Regions from separate parts of the Priestia sp. KCTC 13724 genome, predicted to be linked through region 1. Evidence: a T-box and tRNA genes for the amino acid it is inferred to sense, from the RefSeq annotation. Region 1 holds a T-box; the other holds one or more tRNA genes.

Region 1 (11,569 bases):
TTTTGAATGTGCATATTTTTTCCTTTCAAGGAGATACTGAACTCAGAACATCATCTCCTGTGAGGAGGGAAAGAATTGACAAGAAATAAAGTAGAAATTTGTGGAGTAGATACTTCAAAGCTTCCTGTATTGAAGAATGATGAGATGCGCCTTTTATTTAAGGAGCTGCAAGCTGGTGATGAAACCGCTCGTGAGAAGTTAGTGAGTGGTAACCTACGTCTTGTTCTAAGTGTAATTCAGCGTTTTAATAATCGCGGAGAATTCGTTGATGATTTATTTCAAGTGGGTTGTATTGGCCTCATGAAATCTATTGACAACTTTGATTTAGGACAAAACGTAAAATTTTCTACATATGCTGTTCCGATGATTATTGGAGAAATTCGCCGCTACTTGCGAGACAATAACCCAATTCGGGTATCAAGATCATTAAGAGACATTGCATATAAGGCACTCCAAGTTCGAGAAAGATTAATGAGTGAAACATCAAAAGAGCCAACTGCAGAAGAAATAGCCAAAGTATTAGAAGTTCCACATGAAGATATTGTATTTGCGTTAGACGCTATTCAAGACCCAGTATCATTATTTGAACCTATCTACAATGATGGAGGAGATCCTATTTATGTGATGGATCAGCTTAGTGACGAGCGAAATCGCGATTCTACTTGGATTGAAGAAATAGCCTTACAGGAAGGGATGCGTCGACTAAATGAGAGAGAAAAACTAATTTTACGAAAACGCTTCTTTCAAGGAAAGACTCAAATGGAAGTGGCTGATGAAATTGGGATTTCACAAGCACAGGTATCTCGTTTAGAAAAAGCAGCCATTAAACAGATGAATAAGAACATTCAAAGCTAATATTTTTGGCTTCATACGTATGATAAACCGCCGCATGGATCAGTCTGTGCGGCGGTTTGTTTGATAGAAGAAAAAGCGCGTAAAATTACCGTTTCTTTCATGAAATCACTCAAGTTTAAATATACATATACAAAGAGATTTCTACGTTTTTTAAAATAACGTGTTGGCTAAGAGAATAGGGGGAATAGGGATGTTAAAGATTTCTGAATTTCAAATTAAAGATGTGGTTAACGTAGCAGACGGCAAGCGCCTTGGACATGTAGGAGATATTGATATTGATTTAGCCACTGGTAAAATTCAAGCGATTGTCATTGGGAACTCAAGAATGCTTGGTTTTTTTGGGAAAGAAGAGGAAATTGTCATTCCGTGGCGAAATATCGTAAAGATTGGTTCTGACGTTATTTTAGTACGCTATAAAGACAGCTACGAACTTGAAGAGAATTAATGTATTTTTATAAACAGCTATTCTCAATCTGTGGTACAATATTTGAGAACAATAGATAAAGGGTGTGTCACATACATGAATAAAGCTGCTTTTACAAAAAGCCATCATGAATCGTTTATGTGGCTTCGTCCGTGGATGGATGAAAATAGTCAGCTGTTAAGTGGCTTTACGACTAAAAACGGTGGAATAAGTGAGCCTCCGTTTACTTCATTCAACCTTGGACTGCACGTACATGACAACAAAGAACACGTTATTTTAAATAGAGAACTATTAGCTAACCATCTAAATATGCCCTTATCGAATTGGGTTTGCGCTGAACAAGTACATAATTCGGTTGTACAAAAAGTAACGCGTAAGCAATCAGGAAAGGGAATGCATGCTTATGAAGATGGAATTGCACAAACAGATGGAATTTATACAAATGAATCAAACGTCTTGTTAGCACTATGCTATGCAGACTGTGTACCTCTATATTTTTATGCTCCAAATCATCATATGGTAGGGCTAGCTCATTCTGGATGGCAAGGAACAGTTAAAGATATTGCGGGTGAGATGATTCGAAAATGGGTACAGGAAGAGCAAATACTCGTTGAAGATATTTATGCTGCTGTAGGGCCAGCGATTGAATCATGCTGCTATATTGTCGATGACCGCGTCATTTCAGCAGTGAATGAAGTAGCGTCGTCAGCGGACGTATATGTGCAAATTTCTCCGAATCAATATCGACTAGATTTGAAAAAACTAAACGTTTATTTGATGAAAAAAGCTGGTGTTAATGAAGCAAATATTATCGTTTCATCCCATTGTACAAGCTGTGAAGATGATCTATTCTTTTCGCATCGTCGCGATCAAGGTAAAACCGGTCGTATGTTTAGCTTTATAGGTTTTAAGGAGGATTGACTACATAGTGACAGCAAGCGTAGCAAGCAATTTAGAACAAGTAAAAGAACAAATTAACCTAGCCTGTGAGAAGGTAGGGCGTCACCCAGAAGAAGTAAGGGTTGTAGCCGTAACAAAATACGTTTCTACTGAGCGCGCACAAGAGGCCGTAGAAGCAGGCCTTATACATCTAGGAGAAAATCGTGATGAGGGCATGACGGAGAAGTATGAGGAAATTGGTGACAAGGCCACATGGCACTTTATTGGAACGCTCCAAACGCGTAAAGTGAAAAATATTATCAATCAAGCATCGTATATTCATTCGTTAGATCGTTTATCGCTAGCAAAAGAGATTAATAAGCGAGCGAGTAAGCCAGTAAAATGCTTTGTACAGGTAAACGTTGCGGAAGAAGAATCTAAGCATGGGCTATCAGCAGATGAGGTTGTTCCATTTATTCAAGCATTAGAGGAATACCCAAATGTTCAAGTTGTTGGGTTAATGACAATGGCTCCTCATACGGACGATGAGAAGGTATTAAGAAATTGTTTTAAAGGTTTAAAAAAGCTACAGCAAGAAATTCAAACTCTTAATTTACGCTATGCTCCTTGCCAAGAGCTTTCAATGGGAATGTCAAATGATTACCAAATTGCTATTGAAGAAGGAGCAACATTTATTCGATTAGGAACCACACTGGTTGGTTAAGAACGTTAAGGAGGTGTCAGGCGATGAGTATGAAGAATCGTTTTAAAAATTTTTTTGCCATGGATGATGAGACAGAAGAGTACGTAGAAGAACGATATGAACAAAAAGAATATGACAATGAACCTGCTGCTGTTCAACCTTCTAAGACGCAAAAGCAAGTTAGCAGTCAGCAGCAACAGCAAAATGTTATAAGTTTGCAAAGCGTACAAAAATCATCGAAGATGGTCTTATCTGAACCACGCGTTTATGCCGAAGCCCAAGATATTACCGATCATTTAAAGAACCGCAAAGTCGTTGTTGTCAATTTACAGCGAATTCAGCGTGATCAAGCAGTAAGAATAGTCGACTTTTTAAGCGGAACGGTTTATGCTTTAGGTGGTGACATTCAAAAAATCGGAACCGATATTTTTTTATGTACGCCAGACAATGTCGATGTTAGTGGTAGCATTTCAGATATGCTCACTGAACATGAAACAAGCAACGTAAAGAGGTGGTAACCGTATATGGAAATCGTACTTAGGATTTTGCTTCAGTTAATCGAGATTTATTCATGGGCGCTCATTATTTACATTTTTATGTCATGGGTTCCCGACATTCGCGCATCTCGATTTGGACAAATGCTGGGAAGCATTTGTGAACCTTACCTTGAGCCGTTTCGACGAATCATTCCTCCGCTTGGAATGGTTGATCTCTCACCACTGGTAGCTATTCTTGTGTTACGCTTTGCAAGTGGTGGACTCGTATCGCTATTTAGAATGTTAGGGTTCATATAAAAAGGAATCATTTGATTCCTTTTTTACATACGAGCAAGGAGAGTAGACATGTCTATTTATCAACATTTTCGAGAAGAAGAACGAGCATTTATTGACCTCGTATTAGAGTGGAAAGAAGATGTTCTTAATCAATATAGTCCAAAGCTGACGGACTTTTTAGACCCACGCGAGCAGCAAATTGTTTCAGCTATCATTGGAACAGAAGGAGAAGTGCTTGTTTCGTTTGACGGTGGAAGTGAACAAGGAGAACGAAAGCGAGCGCTTTTATATCCTGATTATTATGAGGTGGGAAATGAAGATTTTCAACTGAGCTACTACGAGCTGCACTATCCTAGTAAATTTGTTACGGTTGAGCACCCTCAAGTGTTAGGAGCATTAATGTCGCTTGGGTTAAAACGGTCAAAGTTTGGTGATGTTTTGGTACAAGATGAGCGCATACAGCTGGTTATTGCCGATGAAATATCTTCTTACGTGGAAGCAAACTTCACGTCAGTGGGTAAAGCCAAAATATCTCTTGTAAAAAAAGACCGCACAGAGTTACTTCAAGTTCAAAGTGAATTTCAGGAAAAAACGTATACTGTATCATCCATGCGGTTAGACGTTTTACTATCTACCATTTACAATTTATCTCGTCAAAAGGTGCAGCCGTTTATTGGAAGTGGAGCGGTAAAAGTAAATTTTAAAACGGTTGAACAGCCTTCTTTTGAGTGCAAAGCAGATGATATACTTTCACTAAGAGGTTTTGGTCGAAGTAAAGTTATATCAGTTGAGGGGAAAACAAAAAAAGATAAGTGGCGAGTAATTGTAGGGAAACAACAATAACAAAAATTGTAAGCAGGAAACAAAAAAAATATGTCGAATATTCCATTACAAACAATGTAATGAGACAACGTGGAGGTGGCCTACATGCCTTTAACCCCTTTAGATATTCATAACAAAGAATTTAATCGTGGGTTTCGTGGATATGATGAAGACCAGGTCAATGAATTTCTTGACCAAGTAATTAAGGATTACGAATTAATTATTCGTGAGAAAAAAGAATTAGAAGCGCGAGTAACTGAGCTTACTGAAAAGGTAGGGCATTTTACTAACATCGAAGAAACGCTGAATAAATCAATTTTAATTGCTCAAGAAGCAGCAGAAGACGTAAAGCGAAACGCAGAGAAAGAAGCGAAGCTAATTGTAAAAGAAGCGGAAAAGAATGCTGACCGCATTATCAATGAAGCTTTATCAAAGTCTCGTAAAATTGCGATGGATATTGAAGAGACCAAAAAGCAGTCAAAAGTATTCCGTACGCGTTTTAAAATGTTAATTGAAGCCCAGTTAGAAATGTTAAACAGTGATGATTGGGATCAATTAATGGACTATGAAATGCCTGCGTTAGAAGAAAAAATTGACTAGTCAAGACAGAACCTTGACTTCTTTCGTTTTGTTGTCATATAATTTGGTAACAGATGAAATTTCATACGTATAGTACGGAGATAGGGACAGTAGTTTCTTACATGATTACGTTTAGCGAACCGAGGAAGGTGAGAGCTCGGTCTAATCTAAGAAACGAATATCACCCTGGAGTATTGCTGCTGAAACGAAGTAAGCAGCGACGTGTTATTCACGTTACGAATGCTGAGAGGACAAATGGAAGTGCTGTTTGTCTACAAGGGTGGTACCGCGGGAGACCTTCTCGTCCCTTTTTGGGATGAGAAGGTCTCTTTTTGTTGTAGCTATATACGGAATGAAATTTACGATTTTATGGAGGTTAGAACTTTGGAATATAAAGATACGTTATTAATGCCGAAAACAGAATTTCCGATGCGTGGAAATTTACCAAATCGTGAGCCACAAATGCAAGAAAAGTGGGCGGGAATGGACATTTATGCAAAAGTTCAAAAGCGTACAGAAGGTCGTCCATTATTCGTGTTACATGATGGCCCTCCTTATGCAAATGGTGATATTCATATGGGGCATGCACTGAATAAAATCTTAAAGGACTTTATCGTTCGCTATAAATCCATGTCAGGTTTTTGTGCCCCTTATGTACCTGGTTGGGATACGCACGGTTTACCGATTGAAACAGCTTTAACAAAGAATAAAAAAGTCAACCGTAAAGAAATGAGCGTTGCTGAGTTCCGTAAGCTTTGCGAACAGTATGCATGGGAGCAAGTGGAAGGTCAACGTGAACAGTTCAAACGTTTAGGTGTGCGTGCTGATTGGGATAACCCTTATGTGACGCTTCAGCCTGAATACGAAGCTCAGCAAATTAAAGTATTTGGAGATATGGCGAAAAAAGGCTATATCTACAAAGGACTAAAACCAGTTTATTGGTCTCCATCTAGTGAATCAGCGTTAGCAGAAGCTGAAATTGAATATTATGATAAGCGCTCTGCGTCTATTTACGTGGCGTTTAATGTAAAGGATGGTAAAGGCGTAGTGGAAAGTGATGAGAAATTTATCATCTGGACAACAACGCCATGGACAATGCCGGCAAACTTAGCTATTGCTGTAAACCCAGAGCTTCAATATAGCGTAGTGGCCGTAGATGGTGCTAAATACATCGTGGCATCAGAACTTGTTGAGACCGTTGCAAAAGAGATTGAATGGGTTGAATATGAAGTAGTGCGTACTATGAAAGGTGCTGAACTTGAGCACGTAGTAGCAGAACATCCAATTTACAAGCGTGATTCTCTACTCGTTTTAGGTGACCATGTTACAACTGATGCGGGTACTGGGTGTGTTCATACGGCTCCAGGACACGGGGAAGATGACTTTATTGTGGGTCAAAAATACGGTTTAGGTGTACTTTGTCCAGTTGACAGCAAAGGTCATATGACAGAGGAAGCGCCTGGATTTGAAGGCTTATTCTATGATAATGCGAACAAGGCCATTACTGAAAAGCTTCAAGAAGAAGGCGCCCTGTTAAAGCTATCATTCATCACGCATTCATATCCACATGACTGGCGTACGAAAAAGCCGACAATTTTCCGTGCAACAGCGCAATGGTTTGCATCAATTAAAGACTTCCGTAAAGAGCTATTAGAGGCAGTAGAAAAAACACAGTGGGTTCCTGCTTGGGGCGAAACTCGTCTTTACAACATGGTTCGTGATCGTGGAGACTGGTGTATTTCTCGTCAACGCGCATGGGGCGTACCAATTCCTGTGTTTTATGCTGAAAATGATGAGCCGATTATTACGGATGAGACAATTGAGCATGTATCAGAGCTGTTCCGTCAGCATGGTTCAAACGTATGGTTTGAGCGTGAAGCAAAAGATTTATTACCGGAAGGCTTTACTCATCCTGGTAGTCCAAACGGTCATTTCACAAAAGAAACGGATATTATGGACGTATGGTTTGATTCTGGATCTTCTCACCAAGCTGTACTTGAAGAGCGTGAAGGGTTACAGCGTCCGGCTGACCTTTATCTAGAAGGGTCTGACCAATATCGCGGTTGGTTTAACTCAAGCTTATCTACAAGCGTTGCTGTAACGGGTGAAGCACCTTATAAAGCCGTTTTAAGTCATGGTTTTGCTTTAGATGGTGAAGGTCGTAAAATGAGCAAATCACTTGGTAACACGGTTATTCCAGCTAAGGTTATGAAACAGTTAGGTGCAGATATTCTACGCTTATGGGTAGCGTCTGTTGACTACCAGGCAGATGTACGCGTATCTGATAACATCTTGAAACAAGTAGCTGAAGTATATCGTAAAATTCGTAATACGTTCCGCTTTTTATTAGGAAACCTAGCAGATTTCAATCCACAAACGGATGCGATTTCAGTAGATCAGCTTCGTGAAGTAGATCGTTACATGCTAGTTAAGCTCAATAAATTAGTGGATAAAGTGAAGAAATCATACGATGCATATGAGTTCTCAAGTATTTATCATGCAGTTCATAATTTCTGTACGATTGATATGAGTTCGTTCTATTTAGATTTTGCAAAAGACGTATTATATATCGAAGGTGCAAACAACGTAGAGCGTCGTAGCATTCAAACCGTTCTTTACGAAACGCTACTATCTCTAACAAAGTTAGTATCTCCAATCCTTTCTCATACAGCTGATGAGGTATGGGTTCATATTCCAAACGTAGAAGAAGAAAGCGTCCAGCTAGTTGATATGCCAGAAGTGAAAGAAATTGCTGGTGCAGATGAGCTCGAGAAAAAATGGGATGCGTTTATGGAACTCCGTGACGAAGTGTTAAAAGCACTTGAACAGGCTCGTAATGAAAAGGTAATCGGAAAATCTCTTGAAGCTAAGTTGACTCTATATCCAAACGCTGAGACGAAGCAATTGTTAGCGTCTATCTCAGAAAACGTAGGTCAATTGTTTATCGTTTCAGGCTTAGAGGTTGCTGGTGACGTAGCAGATGCGCCGGAAACTGCACAGCGCTTTGAGCACGCAGCAATCGTTGTGACACCTGCTGAAGGAGAAAAATGTGAACGTTGTTGGACAGTTACAACAACAGTTGGTTCAGACTCAGCTCATCCAACATTATGTGCAAGATGTGCAGATGTGGTGAAAACGAACTACGTTCAGCAGTAAAGCGGAAAAAGAGGCTGGGACATAAGTAATTCAGCCAATGATAAACCTGAACGATTGAGAGTTTCTCACTTTTAATCGTTCAGGTTTTTTTGATTGTGAAAATAATGTTGGAAACAGGGTGGAATGGAGCGTAGGACACTCGACTCCTGCGGGAAAGAGAGGGAAAACGGAGATCCCGCAGCGCAGTGAGGAAGCTCAGGTTCCTCCCCGCGGAAAGCGAGTGACCGTAGCGCAATGGAACGAACGTGTTGAGACAAACTAAAGAGATGGGAACAGCTAGTGTTCGTCTTTTAGAAGCAATCATTTTGTTATGTCCCAAACTCTTTTTTGGGAAAAAAGACTGTACGAAATTCCCAACACGTATTGTTATGAGGTTTTTGAAGGAAGGAAAAACTTGTCGTGTTGCAATCGTCTCAATATCGGTAACGATAAAATCAATAAGATTGATTTCATCGATAAGGAGGCGGTTTAATGTACGAGCAGTACCTTTCAATTGGACAAGAACTATCAGTTATAAAGGAAGAACTACAAGAACGCCTAATTCAATATGATGGTAATACGAATGAGATGAAATATGAACCCTATAAAGAACGATACGTTATTGATATGATTAAAGCAGATTTAAAAGATGTAGAGCGAGCTTTAGCAAAGCTTGATGTCGGAGCGTTTGGAATCGATGAAAATACGGGGGAACAAATGTGTATTCACAAATTAAAAGTCATCCCAACCGCCAGAACGGAACAAGATTTATTTGTTTTATGGTAAGAAGCGAGAAAAAATATAAAATATATGCTAAAATGCTGTAGTATGGATTCGTTTGACTTTACGGCAGGAGGAAACGGCTTTGTTTTATTATATGATTGCTTTGGCTATTATTATTTTTGACCAGTTAACAAAGTGGATTGTAGTTAAAGAAATGGAACTTGGTGAAAGTATTCCGGTTATTGACAACTTTTTGTATATTACTTCACATCGAAATAGAGGAGCAGCTTGGGGCATTTTACAAGGACAAATGTGGTTTTTTTATGTTATCACCATTATTGTTGTCATAGGGCTTATCGTGTATATTCGGAAGATAAATAAAGCGGATAAGTGGCTTGGAGTAGCGCTTGGACTGATGTTAGGTGGAGCAATAGGGAACTTTATTGACCGTGTTTTTCGCCAAGAAGTGGTGGATTTCGTTAATACATACATTTTCACATACGATTTTCCAATCTTTAACGTTGCAGATTCAGCATTGGCAGTTGGTGTTGGTATTATGTTTATCCTCACGTTATTTGAAGGAAAGCAAAAGAAGGAGAGCACGAAAGAATGAGCGTAGTTGAAATTGTTATTGAAGAAGGACAAAAAAGTGAACGTATCGATAAGGTATTAGCAACTGCTAATACAGAATGGTCACGTTCACAGGTTCAGCAGTGGATTAAAGATGAGTTTGCAAAAGTAAACGGCGATACGGTAAAAGGAAACTATAAATGTAAAGTTGGGGACGTTGTTACATTAGAAGTGCCTGATTTAAAAGAACCGGACATTGTTGCCGAAGAAATGGACCTAGATATTTATTATGAAGATGAAGACGTGCTAGTCGTAAACAAGCCTAGAGGTATGGTTGTTCATCCAGCTCCAGGTCATTATACTGGGACCCTTGTAAACGGCTTAATGGCTCACTGCAAAGATTTATCTGGCATTAACGGAGTAATGAGACCAGGGATTGTACACCGTATTGATAAAGATACGTCTGGACTGCTAATGGTGGCAAAAAATGATATGGCTCATGAATCACTTGTAAATCAGCTCGTTGCTAAAACAGTAACGCGACGTTACAAAGCGATTGTACACGGCGTTATTCAACATGATCATGGTACAATTGATGCACCAATTGGCCGCGATAAGCAAGAGCGTCAAAGTATGACTGTTACGGATGATAGATCTCGCGATGCCGTAACGCATTTTACAGTATTGGAACGCTTTAAAGATTTTTCATTAGTGGAGTGTAAGCTTGAAACGGGAAGAACGCACCAAATTCGCGTTCACATGAAGTACATTGGTTTTCCTCTTGCAGGAGATCCAAAGTATGGGCCAAAAAAGACGCTTCCTATTGAAGGACAAGCCCTTCATGCTGGAGTGTTAGGTTTTGTTCACCCTCGTACAAACGAATATATTGAGTTTGAAGCACCTGTACCAAAAGTATTTGAAGAAATGCTGGAGCTACTTAAAAAAAGAAGTTGACAAGAAGTAATGAAACTGTCATACTGTAGATAACTTAATGAGAACCTTTAAAGACAGTCCCGTGAGGCTGAGAAGGAAACGTACAAAACGTGGGTTTTTTTATACCCTTTTCTACAGATAAACGTAGGCGTTTTAATCCTCTCACCTTAGCGGTAGAGGATTTTTTTATGTCATAATTGGGGTGAAGAACAGATGAATGTAAAAGCAACTGTACTAGATGACCAAGCAATTCGTCGCGCATTAACAAGAATCGCGCATGAAATTATTGAAAAGAATAAAGGCATTGATAACTGCGTGCTTGTTGGAATTAAGACACGCGGAATTTATATAGCAAAGCGTCTAGCTGAGCGCATCGAACAAATTGAAGGAAAAACGCTACCGGTTGGAGAGCTAGATATTACGCTTTATCGAGATGATTTATCAAAAGTAACGAATAACGATGAGCCGCTTGTAAAGGGGTCGGATATCCCGACGGATATTACAAGCAAGAACGTCATACTGGTTGATGACGTATTGTACACGGGTCGTACGGTTCGTGCAGCGCTGGATGCGCTCATTGATATCGGCAGACCCGAGCTGATTCAGCTGGCTGTGCTTGTGGATCGAGGCCATAGAGAGCTTCCAATTCGTGCAGACTACGTGGGGAAAAACGTACCAACAGCGAAGTCAGAAAAAATTGCCGTTCAGTTAGCAGAAATTGATGAACTGGACCAAGTAGCTATTTACGAAAAATAATATACACGCCCTTTTAAACGGTAGTCCCGTGAGGCTGCAAAAGGGGGAAACACTGCGTGAAGCGAATGATTCGTCATGTTGCTTCATGCTGTGGAAACCTCTTTGCGCACTTGTGTAAAGAGGTTTTTTTATGGGCGTAAAAGGAGAAGAGAAGAATGAAACAACAGATTGTACTTGATATACACGATCGACCAAGTCCGGTAAAATGGTTAGCCCTTAGTATTCAGCACCTGTTCGCGATGTTTGGAGCGACGATTTTAGTTCCGTTTTTAGTAGGATTAAGCCCGGCAGTAGCACTTGTATCAAGTGGAGTGGGGACACTGGCATTTCTACTGATTACAAGAGGGCAAGTACCCGCTTACCTTGGGTCATCCTTCGCGTTTATCGCACCAATTATTTCAGCGAAAGCAACGCTTG
Region 2 (11,569 bases), on a different contig from region 1:
TTTCTGCTACGTTTGTTGTATGATCTGCCATTCTTTCCAGGTAACGAGCAATAAATAACAGCTGCGTAATTTGATTCATAGCTTCTTGCTTTTCTTTCGCAAGGTTAAGCAGCTCTTTAATGGTAATTCCGTAAAGCTCATCTACTTCATCATCCATTTCAGCAACTTTTTTAGCAAGGGTTAGGTCCTCTTCATGATATGCCTTTAATGACAAGCTAAGCATTTCAATTGAAATAGCATGCATCTTTTTCACATGCTCTAGCGGCTTAATTAAGTCTTCTTTTCCAATGCGAATTGCTGATTTAGCGATGTTCACTGCAAAGTCTGCCATACGCTCAACGTCAGAAGCAATCTTAATAGCTACAATAACTCTTCTTAAATCAGTGGCAACTGGCTGCTGTTTTGCAAGCAATAGAATAGCTAAGTCATTAATCTCTTCTTCAAGTTGATCAATTTCCGTGTCACCATCAATAATCTCTAGCGCTAAATCGACATTTTGCGTTTGTAAAGCTTCAATAGCTTTTGCTAACGCTTCTTCTGTTAACCGACCAATCTCTAAAAGCTTTTCACGTAAAATTTTTAAATCAGCATGAAACTTTTCACGTACAACCATGTAGTCCATCTCCTTTTAATTGATCAACTATTAACCAAAACGTCCTGTAATATAGTCTTCTGTTCGTCTATCAGATGGGTTTGAGAAAATTCGATCAGTCTCTGCAAACTCAACAACTTCTCCATTTAAGAAAAATGCTGTTTTATCTGAAATACGTGCAGCCTGCTGCATATTATGCGTTACGATAATGATACTAAATTCCTTCTTCAGTTCTTGAACAAGCTCTTCCACTTTTAACGTTGAGATTGGATCAAGAGCAGACGTTGGTTCATCCATTAAGATTACGTCTGGTTCAATTGCCAAACATCTAGCAATGCATAAACGCTGCTGTTGACCACCTGATAACCCATAAGCATTTTGATTTAAGCGGTCCTTTACTTCGTCCCAAATTGCCGCACCGCGTAGGCTTTTTTCCACAATTTCATCTAAAATTTTTTTATTGCGAATGCCGTGAATACGTGGTCCATAAGCTATATTATCATAAATTGATTTTGGGAATGGGTTTGGCTTTTGAAAAACCATTCCTACTTGTGTACGAAGCTCTTCTACTCGATATGACTTATTAAAGATATTTTGTCCACGATATTCAATTTCACCAGACGTTTTTACAATTGGACTCATTTCAACCATTCGATTTAACGTTTTAATATACGTAGATTTCCCGCATCCTGATGGACCAATAATGGCTGTTACTTCATTTTCATGAATATCTAAATCAATGTTTTTTAACGCTTGATTTTCTCCGTACCATAAGTTTAAACCTTTTGTTTTATAAACAATTTCTTTTGGTTTGTTAATGGGATTTATATTTTCCTCTGTCATTTTTTGATCGATTGTGATTGTCATGGAAAGCTCCCCCTTCATCCTACTATCATCATTCAATTAAGCTTAATAACGCTTTTGAAATTTGTTACGAATAAATACAGCAATGGAGTTCATTACAATTAAGAACACTAATAACACGATAATTCCTGCTGCTGCTACGCTTTGGAAGTCTGCTTGCGGTCGACTCGTCCAGTTATAAATTTGCATCGGTAAAGCCGTTGCGGTATCTAATACACCAGCTGGCAAGAAGGCAATGAATGTAGGCAAACCAACTACTACAAGCGGTGCTGTTTCCCCTACCGCTCTTGATAAAGCTAAAATGCTTCCTGTTAAAATACCAGGGATTGCTGCCGGCAGTACCACACGGTAAATCGTTTGCCACTTAGTTGCTCCCATTCCAAACGAAGCTTCACGTAAATGAGTTGGCACTGACCTAATGGCTTCCTGTGCCGCTACTACAATAACCGGTAAGATTAACAAACTCATTGTTAATCCAGCTGCTAAAATACTTCTTCCTAACGATAACTCACGAACAAAAATGGTTAATCCCAATAATCCAAACACAATTGAAGGTACACCTGCTAAGTTAGAAATGTTTAATTTAATGAAATCATTAAATTTATTTTTCTTTGCGTACTCTTCCAAATAAAGCGCTGTTCCTACTCCTAAAATCAATGATACTGGTGCAATGACAGCCATCAGCCATAAGGAGCCAACTAGTGCCGCTTTAATTCCAGCATCTTCTGGTCTTCTCGATGCAAAGTTTTGTAAAAAACCTGTATCAAGCCAGCCTAATCCTTGAGTCAATACCCGATATAAAAGCATACCCAGAACTGCTAATCCAAAAATCGTTGCACAGAAAAAAATGAACCTTAAAATACTATTTTTTAATAACCGCCCATGCATACGTTGTTGTACTTGCTCGCGATCCACGTACATAATTAGTACTCCTCCCTAAAGCGCTTTGTAATAAACTGAGCTAGTAGGTTCATAATGAGTGTAAAGACGAATAACGTCATTCCCACAGCATAGATACTGTAATAAACAGTCGTTCCATACCCTGCATCTCCCGTTGCAACCTGAACGATATACGCAGTCATCGTTTGAATTGAACCCGTTACGTCTAGTGCCATTGTCGGCGTAGCTCCACCAGCTACTGTAACAATCATCGTTTCACCAATTGCACGCGAAATACCGAGTACAAACGATGCGATAATTCCTGACAGAGCTGCTGGTAACACCACTTTTAATGCCACCTCTAAACGTGTTGCTCCTAAAGCTAAAGCTCCTTCTCTCATTGATTGAGGTACAGAACTCATTGCATCTTCTGATAGAGAAGCAATCATAGGAATAATCATGACACCAACTACAATACCTGGACTTAAAGCATTAAATAACCCTAAATCTGGAATAACATCTTTTAAAAGCGGTGTAACAAATGTTAAAGCAAAGAATCCATATACAATTGTTGGAATACCTGCTAATACTTCTAAAATCGGTTTAATAATACGTCTTGTTCGATCCGACGCGTACTCACTCAAAAAAATTGCTGCTGCTAATCCAACTGGAATAGCAACGACCATTGCAATTACAGTAATCAATAGCGTTCCCGTAACAAGTGGTAAAACTCCAAAGTTACCTGCTTTCTCAATAAACGGAAGCCATTTTTGACCTGTAATAAACTCAACAAAAGATACTCTTTCAAAGAACATAATTGTTTCAAAAATTAATGTGAACAAAATCCCCACGGTTGTTAATGCGGATACAGCAGCCGTACAGAAAAGCAAAATTGGCATCACTTTCTCTATAATCATTGATGCTCCTTTTTTTGATTTATTTTGCTTTATTAATTCTCGAATCGAACCCTTCTTAGTGTTGCCATTATTCGCTAAAGCCAATGTAGTAAACTCCCTTCCATCGCATGGAAAGATGAGAAGCAAGCGTTGCGCTGCTCCTCATCTTCATTTGTCTATTTCTTTAAACCTTCAAGCGTTTTTAACTGCTCGTCATATTCTTCATCTTTTAAGCTCACATAACCTACTTCTTCAGCAAGCTCTCCTGCATTTTCAAGCGTAAATTTAACATAGTCATATACTTGCTCTTTATCTTTTAGTGCTCCAACACTTGCATAAGTAAATAGCGGACGAGATAATGGTGCGTATTCACCGCTCATAACGGTCTCTTTTGTTGGTTCCACTGGACCGTTTCCACCATCAATTGGTACAACTTTTAACTTATCTTTGTTTTCAGAGTAATACGCGTAACCGAAGTAACCAATTGCGTTTTTATCACCCGTTACACCGTTTACCAACACGTTATCATCCTCTGATAATGTTGCAGACTCTGTAATTTCTTTTCCATCTAAAATTACTTCATCAAAGTAATCAAATGTCCCAGAGTCATGTCCTGGAGAATAGAATTTAATTTCTTCATCTGGCCAGCCTTCACGAATATCAGACCATTTTTTTGCTTTTCCATCGTTAACCCACATTTTTTCTAGTTCTTCAACTGTTAAATGATCAACCCAATCATTTTCTTTATTGATAACAACTGATAGTCCGTCGTAAGCTAGTTCAAACTCTTGAACGTCTACGCCGCCTTCTTCAGCTGCTTTCTTTTCTTCATCTTTAATTGGACGAGATGCGTTACTTAAATCCGTTTCACCTTTTGTGAATTTTTCAAATCCACCGCCCGTTCCAGACAAACCAACGGATACTTGAACTCCAGGTTGAGTTGCCATATATTCTTCGCCAACTGCCTCCATAATTGGATACACAGTAGATGAACCGTCAATTGCCACATTTCCTTTTAATTGTTCACCTGAGTCACCAGCGTCACTTCCTTGACCGCCGCCACATGCTGCTAGCACAACTGATGATCCGATTACTGCTGACATTGCTAGAAATTTAAAGCTTTTCATTCTCAAATTCCTCCTACGACATTTCGTTGTTTTGTCCTACAAGCTATACATTAAAGCCCAACTATTAATTCCGTTTTAAGCAAATGTAAAGCTTTTGTAAATCAAGGTCTTTTTACTTAAACCAATGGAAAAACAACAGTCTTTTTTCTTATTTTTGGATTTTATTCTATGTTCTTACTACTTATATTTAGAAATGTTATTCCCTTAAGAAAAAAGAGCATATAAAAAAAGACGCTGAGGTTTCAGCGCCTTTTTTCTTTGCTATTCTTCTGCATTTGTAGCTTCTGCATCAATTACTTGTTGCTGTTGTTCTTGCTCATCTACTTCCTTTTCACCCTTTTGCTTTAAATCAAAGTATAAATCCATTGATTCACGAGCAAGTTCTTTTGTAATATTATTCGGGCTACTTGGTGTGAATGCTGAAGGAACAACTACTGCCATTGCTACTTCTGGGTTATCTGCCGGAGCATAAGCGATAAATGTAGAATTATTAATTGCAATTGGATCCCCGCCATTCGGGTTTTTCTCATAAGCCTGTGCCGTACCAGATTTTCCAGCTGGATTATAAGGAGCGCTTGCAAATGCTGCATATCCACTTCCACCTTGCTCTTGAGTTACCCTCTTAAGTCCACTTTGTACAGCTTTAATATATTCCTGCTTCATAGTAATTCGGTTTAATACTTGCGTTTCGAACGAGTATTCAACACCGCCAATTTCTTCTTCTTTAATTGTTGGTTTCCGAATTTCTTTTACAATCTGAGGCTTAATACGATAGCCACCGTTTGCAATTGTTGATGCGTATTGAACAACTTGAAGAGGCGTATACGTATCATATTGACCAATAGCTAAGTCAAGAGCTGTACCCGGGATGCTGCTTCCACCTTGGAAGCCCGTCGCTTCATTATCAAGCTCAATACCAGTAGACACACCAAGACCAAATTGACTGTAGTACGAGCGAAGCTGCGCAAACGTATTTGCTTTAATTGGTAAAGAACCATTATATCGATACTGCACATCAGCCATCGCCATAACCGTTTTAAACATAAATACGTTTGACGATTGTTTTAGTGCTGTAGAGTAATTGATTGGTCCCATATTTTTAAAGGATTTCTTTTCTTTCGTTCCCGCAAACTTAATTGGCTCGTCGACAAAGATTGTATTAGTTGTAATTGCACCAGAATCTAACCCTGCTAATACAGTAGCCCCTTTTACTACAGAGCCCATCGTGTATGAAGTTGATAAATTCCCTAATGCAAAATCTTCAATTTTAGCAGCACCTGTTTTGGAATCCGTTGTATATCTCTTACCTGCCATTGTTAGGATTTCACCCGTATTCGGATCCATCATAACAACAAACGCTCGGTCTAAAAATCTTGTACCAGACATTTGTTTCTTCTCAATTAATTGTTTTGTAATAGCTTCTTCTACTGCTTGTTGAAGCTCTATATCAATAGTTAACACTAAATCACTTCCGCGCTGCCCTTCAGTTAATTGTAAGGTATCGATAAGATTTCCGCTTCGATCCGTTATATATTGAACCTGCTCTTTTTGACCTTTAAGCTGTGATTCGTATTCTTTTTCAAGATAGCTCGTACCGACTTGATCATTACGACTGTATCCTCTGGACAGATAGTAGTCCACTTTATCTCTTGGAAGACCTTCATTGGCTGATGATACATTCCCTAAAAGTGTACGAAGCGTACCGCCTTGTGGGTAATAGCGTTCCCAGTAAGTGGTTGTATCAACACCTGGAAGCTGCGATAAATTTTCACTAACAATAGCAAATTCAGCCGGCGTTACGTTTTTCTTAATAATTTGAGGAGTTTGGGCATAACCCGCTTCCATTTGTCTTTTAATTGCCAAAACTTCTAAGTCATCAGCTAATGTTTGTAAATCTCGCTTTGTAATGCGGCTTAATTGACGGTTATAAAGCTCTTCATCCGTCATTTCTCCCGCTTCTACTTTACTTCGGTCACTATCACTGATTTTCTTTTCAGCTTCTTTTGGATTGAGCATAATCCAATAATCTTTTAAATCACGCTCTGTGATTTTTACAATGTCCTCAGCATTTTCATCCACTGTTTTTTCTGGTACATCAATTGCATCCGTTGAGTAAGGAACATCAATTAACTTTGCTAATTGTCGAGCGATTTTCAATCGCTCTTCCGCAGTGTTACCTTGGAAGCGCGTATATGTAATCGCATTTAGAGGTGTATTGTCGACAATCACACGATTATAACGATCGTACATTCTACCTCGCGGAACCGGAGTATTAACGGTTACGTCCTCGGTACGCTCAACTTCACGTTGGTAACTTTCCCCATGTACAATTTGTACTAAACCTAAACGTAATATCAGTACCGAAAACAGCGCAAAGATGCCTAGAAATAAAATGTTCATCCGAAACGAGACATGACTTTTACGTTTATTTTTCTTTTTCATTTCTTCACCTACAATTTATCAACATATATATAATCTCATCATAATTTTTTCATTTTGGCAAATAAATAGACACCTTAAAGGTGTCTATTTATGCTGTGTCTATTGTAAAAGAATTTTGTGCTAATTTCTATAGTACAAAGTAATTATCTATCCCCATTATGCTGGAGATTCACCGTCTCCTTCATTTAAAGCTGGCTGTGTAACCGACTTAGGGGTGTGTTTGTTCGTAGGTTGAGAAATGTTGCGAACACAGAAGTAAATACAACAGTGTCCTGCGCCGATAACAGCTAACAGTATGGGTAAACTTTGCTGTTCATTAAAAAAGACCACAGCAATGAGAAAAGAGCCAATTGAAATAATGCGTCCAATATTTAAGAATACATCTCGAACAACAATATACTCAATACGTTTAGAAACAATGTCTTTAGCTCGACCAATCACATCATACGTTAAGGACATATACGGTACCAGCAAAATAGGGTAGCCGATTGCGATACAAATCGCATATAAAATGAGGTTTGTATATGATAAGTTAAACAACAATAGAAAGACTGAACCATACAGAAGGATTCCACCTGCCAAAATAAACTTTAAGCGGTCTTTTTGTTTAATAAACCTAGAAGCAACATAGTACGCAACAAAAGCTACAGCTGAATTTACCAGCCCAAACGTACCAAGTGCGAGTTCACTGTCAGTTGTAATAAAAACCAATACTGACACCACGAAAATGAATGTCCCTTCTCTAATTCCTTGAAATACGTGTGCATATAAGATTCTGCGCCAGTCTCGATTGTATTTCCTTTCTCTTAGTACTTCTCTAAATTTATATACGCCCTCAGCTGGACGTCTTTGTAAAAAGAAGCTAAGGACAACTGCACAAACAAACATTAGGAGTGAAACGCCAAAGACCACACGATAACCAATGTATTCGTATAAGCTAGCAATAATAAAGCCCGCTCCTAGAGGTCCAATCATTCCAGCAAACGAATTTAATACTCCTAGAAAACCATTGAAAAAGTCCCGTGTATCAGGTTCTGTAATTTCAAACGTTAACACGTTAAATGCTAACCAATAAAATCCATACCCTATTCCTAAAAGAGCACCGAGAAGAATTAAAAATTCATCGGCACGGTCGCCTACCATCAACACCACGATATAGAAAACAGATAGAAACGAAACACCTAATCGAAGCACAACGACTCGATCAATTTTTTTAGCCCACCTTCCTGCTAAAATAAAGGTTAATGGCTGAAAGATAACAATGACTAAATTATAAATCGCTAAAGCAGAAAACTCTCCTGTTTGTTTCCATAAATACACGTTTACAAATGAATTGGAAATTGAAATTGCTAAAGCATATAGCCCTCCAATGATAAGTAATAACAATAAATCTTTATTAACTTCTACATCTCCAACAACTTTTTTTAATAAAGGCATATAAAAAACTCCTTTTCTCTTCTACCCCTAGTGTGTGAAAAAGAAAAGGAGATATGTAAAAGAATTGGAAAACAAAAAAACCAGTAAAGGCAATAATTGCTTTACTGGTTTTTTCTCTCATTATTTTGCTGCTGCGTAGCGTTTTGCAACTTCGTCCCATTTAATTACATTAAAGAATGCTGAAATGTAATCTGGACGACGGTTTTGGTAGTTTAAGTAGTAAGCATGCTCCCAAACGTCTAGTCCTAGGATTGGTGTTTTACCTTCCATTAGTGGGCTATCTTGGTTTGGTGTACTTGTTACTTCTAATTCACCGTTGTTTACAACTAACCAAGCCCAGCCAGAACCGAAGCGTGTAGTTGCTGCTTTAGCGAATGCATCTTTGAATGCGTCAAAGCTTCCAAACTTACTGCTAATTGCGTCTGCTAACTCGCCTGTTGGCTCGCCGCCACCGTTAGGGCAAAGAATTGTCCAGAATAATGAGTGGTTAGCATGTCCACCACCATTGTTACGTACTGCTGTACGGATATCTTCTGGTACAGCATCCATATTTGAGATTAACTCTTCAACACTTTTAGAAGCTAAATCAGCTTTTCCTTCTACTGCTGCGTTTAAGTTTGTAACGTAAGTGTTATGGTGTTTCGTATGGTGAATGTTCATCGTTTCTTTGTCGATGTGTGGTTCAAGTGCATCATATGCATAAGGTAATTGTGGTAATTCGTAAGCCATGGGTAATTCCTCCTTTAAAATATATACCTAATTTGGTGAAAGAAAACTCACCTCATGTTTTTAGATTAGCAAATTTAACCTACGCTTTCAATGAAAAAGCATTTAATCATCACTTATATTTACCTGTTTCCCACTGTCTATCCTATTTAAACGTAAAATTTTATTTGAAAACAAAATAAAAAATCTTTCTTCACAATTGTAAAGAAAGATTAATCAACAATATGTATGGCGGAGGAAGAGGGATTCGAACCCCCGCGGGCTTTAACACCCCTGTCGGTTTTCAAGACCGATCCCTTCAGCCGGACTTGGGTATTCCTCCAACCTTTTCATGGTGGACCCTGCAGGACTCGAACCTGCGACCGGACGGTTATGAGCCGTCTGCTCTAACCAGCTGAGCTAAGGGTCCTTGGCTCCACAGGTAGGACTCGAACCTACGACCGATCGGTTAACAGCCGATTGCTCTACCACTGAGCTACTGTGGAATAATAGTATGTATGCTTTGTCACTTAAAGGAATAGCGGCGGAGGGGATCGAACCCCCGACCTCACGGGTATGAACCGTACGCTCTAGCCAGCTGAGCTACACCGCCATGGCTCCACAGGTAGGACTCGAACCTACGACCGATCGGTTAACAGCCGATTGCTCTACCACTGAGCTACTGTGGAACGATATAACATTTATTAGCGACATTAAAAATTTAACATGCTTTTAATTAAAAGTCAACAAATTATTATAAAACAACGATAAGAAAGTAAATAATCATTGCCGCCTGTATAATTCCTTTTGAAATAGCACCGCTGAAAAAGCCAACTAACGATCCAAAACCAATCTTTATAGCATTTTGAAAATTCGTACGGTGTACAACTAACTCACCAATCACCGCCCCTAAAAATGGGCCAATTAATATACCAAGCCCAGGAATTAAGAATGGACCAACCAACAATCCAATGGTGCTTCCCCAAATACCCGCTTTTGTTCCACCGAACTTTTTAACACCAATTAGATTTGCCAAATAATCAGCGGCAAAAAGTGCTGCCACAAGCAGACCTTGAATAAGCACAAACAAGAAAGTATATGGTTCAAAACTATAGAAAAACCCGTACAATAAAAATCCAAGTGCTACAAACAGTACGCTTGGAATAATAGGATAGACTAATCCAATAAATGATACAACAAAACAAATTGCAATGAGTGTCCAATATAAAAAGTCCAACTTAACACGTTTCCTTTCATCTCAATCTCTATTTACTATTATTATCAAACAGTATACACTGTAACAACTTTTTTGATAATAATATTCCATAAAAAAGAGCAACTCGTTAACGAGTCGCTCTTTTTAGCTTATTGAGATTTTTGAGTCACACTCTTTTGATTTTCTCCTAACACTGCTTCTGCAATATTAACTGCGTGATCTCCAATACGCTCTAAGTTACTAATAATGTCAACAAATACAATACCAGCTGAGCCTGTGCAAGCACCTTCGTTTAAGCGTAAAATATGCTTTTTACGAAGTGAACGCTCCATGCTGTCGATTTGATCTTCTTGTTGCATTACGTGAACGGCTTTTTCACGATCGTTGTTCTCTAGTGCTGCAACAGCTTCTTTAACTGTTGAAATTGTTAGTTCAAACATTTCTGCTAAATCTTTATTAGCTTCAGATGTTACCTTTACTTTGTTAGTAATTTGATAATCAACAAGCTCTACGATATTTTCAAAATGATCTCCAATACGTTCAATATCACGAGCCGTGTCTAAAAGCATTGAATGCTCTTCACTTTCTGAAGCTGACATAGAAGAAGAAGAAAGTAAAATTAAATAGTTAGTAATTTTTTTATCTAAATTGTTAATGGCATCTTCAATTTGTAAAGCCATATCAGAATGCTTATGTTGCTTCGTTTTCAAATAATTGTTTGCTTCTTCTAATCCAATTGTTGAGAATTGCCCCATACGAACGAGCTCTTCTTTTGCTTGTCCTAACGCAATTGATGGTGATTGTTCAATAAAAACTGGATCTAGATGTTTCGGTTTAAAGTCAACTAACGCATCGTCTCCAGGAATTACTTTTGTTACGATTAAAGCCAATAATCCAATAAACGGAAATTGAATAATAGTATTCGTGATGTTAAACGTTCCGTGTGCAAAAGCTATCGTCATCTCTGGGTTTAATGCTAATGTATCTTGTAAATATAAAACAAACTTTGTGAACAGCGGTAAAATAATTAAGAAGATAACTGTTCCAATAATATTGAACATTACATGAGTTAACGCTGCGCGTCTTGCCGCAACGCTTGCACCAATGGATGCTAAAATTGCCGTAATAGTTGTACCAATATTATCACCAAACAATACCGGTAACGCTGCATAAATATCGATTGCTCCTTGGCCAAATAGCTCCTGTAAGATACCAATTGTTGCACTTGAGCTTTGAACGATAACCGTAAATACTGTACCGATGACAACACCTAAAATTGGGTTATCACTCATACTTACTGTTAAGTCTTGAAACGCTTGAAGGGAACGAATTGGCTTCATGCCATCGCCCATTAGCTCTAAACCAAAGAATAACATCCCAAAGCCAAATACGATTTGACCAAAGTTTTGAA

Evidence for each region. The T-box of region 1 lies ahead of ileS (isoleucine--tRNA ligase). A T-box ahead of a tRNA ligase gene usually reads a tRNA of that ligase, here a tRNA-Ile.
Region 2: it has a tRNA-Ile gene. The T-box ahead of ileS (isoleucine--tRNA ligase) is inferred to sense a tRNA for this amino acid. The anticodon was not compared.

What each region holds. Positions count from the first base shown of each region.
Region 1 covers NZ_JBXDLD010000072.1:67,686-79,254, reverse strand. Annotated here, with positions in the region: gene sigG (RNA polymerase sporulation sigma factor SigG) at 76-855, shown strand; gene AC1UFB_RS10360 (YlmC/YmxH family sporulation protein) at 1,046-1,300, shown strand; gene pgeF (peptidoglycan editing factor PgeF) at 1,376-2,200, shown strand; gene AC1UFB_RS10350 (YggS family pyridoxal phosphate-dependent enzyme) at 2,208-2,882, shown strand; gene AC1UFB_RS10345 (cell division protein SepF) at 2,906-3,379, shown strand; gene AC1UFB_RS10340 (YggT family protein) at 3,386-3,655, shown strand; gene AC1UFB_RS10335 (YlmH family RNA-binding protein) at 3,704-4,477, shown strand; gene AC1UFB_RS10330 (DivIVA domain-containing protein) at 4,562-5,056, shown strand; T-box leader at 5,125-5,347, shown strand; gene ileS (isoleucine--tRNA ligase) at 5,420-8,191, shown strand; gene AC1UFB_RS10320 (hypothetical protein) at 8,310-8,453, shown strand; gene AC1UFB_RS10315 (conjugal transfer protein TraR) at 8,663-8,956, shown strand; gene lspA (signal peptidase II) at 9,036-9,506, shown strand; gene AC1UFB_RS10305 (RluA family pseudouridine synthase) at 9,503-10,417, shown strand; gene pyrR (bifunctional pyr operon transcriptional regulator/uracil phosphoribosyltransferase PyrR) at 10,610-11,152, shown strand; gene AC1UFB_RS10295 (uracil-xanthine permease family protein) at 11,308-11,569, shown strand, end outside.
Region 2 covers NZ_JBXDLD010000171.1:1,424-12,992, reverse strand. Annotated here, with positions in the region: gene phoU (phosphate signaling complex protein PhoU) at 1-613, opposite strand, end outside; gene pstB (phosphate ABC transporter ATP-binding protein PstB) at 644-1,435, opposite strand; gene pstA (phosphate ABC transporter permease PstA) at 1,502-2,377, opposite strand; gene pstC (phosphate ABC transporter permease subunit PstC) at 2,380-3,336, opposite strand; gene AC1UFB_RS19220 (PstS family phosphate ABC transporter substrate-binding protein) at 3,408-4,358, opposite strand; gene AC1UFB_RS19215 (peptidoglycan D,D-transpeptidase FtsI family protein) at 4,620-6,800, opposite strand; gene AC1UFB_RS19210 (MFS transporter) at 6,957-8,237, opposite strand; gene sodA (superoxide dismutase SodA) at 8,358-8,966, opposite strand; tRNA gene AC1UFB_RS19200 (tRNA-Ser) at 9,193-9,285, opposite strand; tRNA gene AC1UFB_RS19195 (tRNA-Ile) at 9,296-9,372, opposite strand; tRNA gene AC1UFB_RS19190 (tRNA-Asn) at 9,374-9,448, opposite strand; tRNA gene AC1UFB_RS19185 (tRNA-Met) at 9,482-9,555, opposite strand; tRNA gene AC1UFB_RS19180 (tRNA-Asn) at 9,557-9,631, opposite strand; gene AC1UFB_RS19175 (DUF456 domain-containing protein) at 9,697-10,179, opposite strand; gene AC1UFB_RS19170 (Na/Pi cotransporter family protein) at 10,308-11,569, opposite strand, start outside.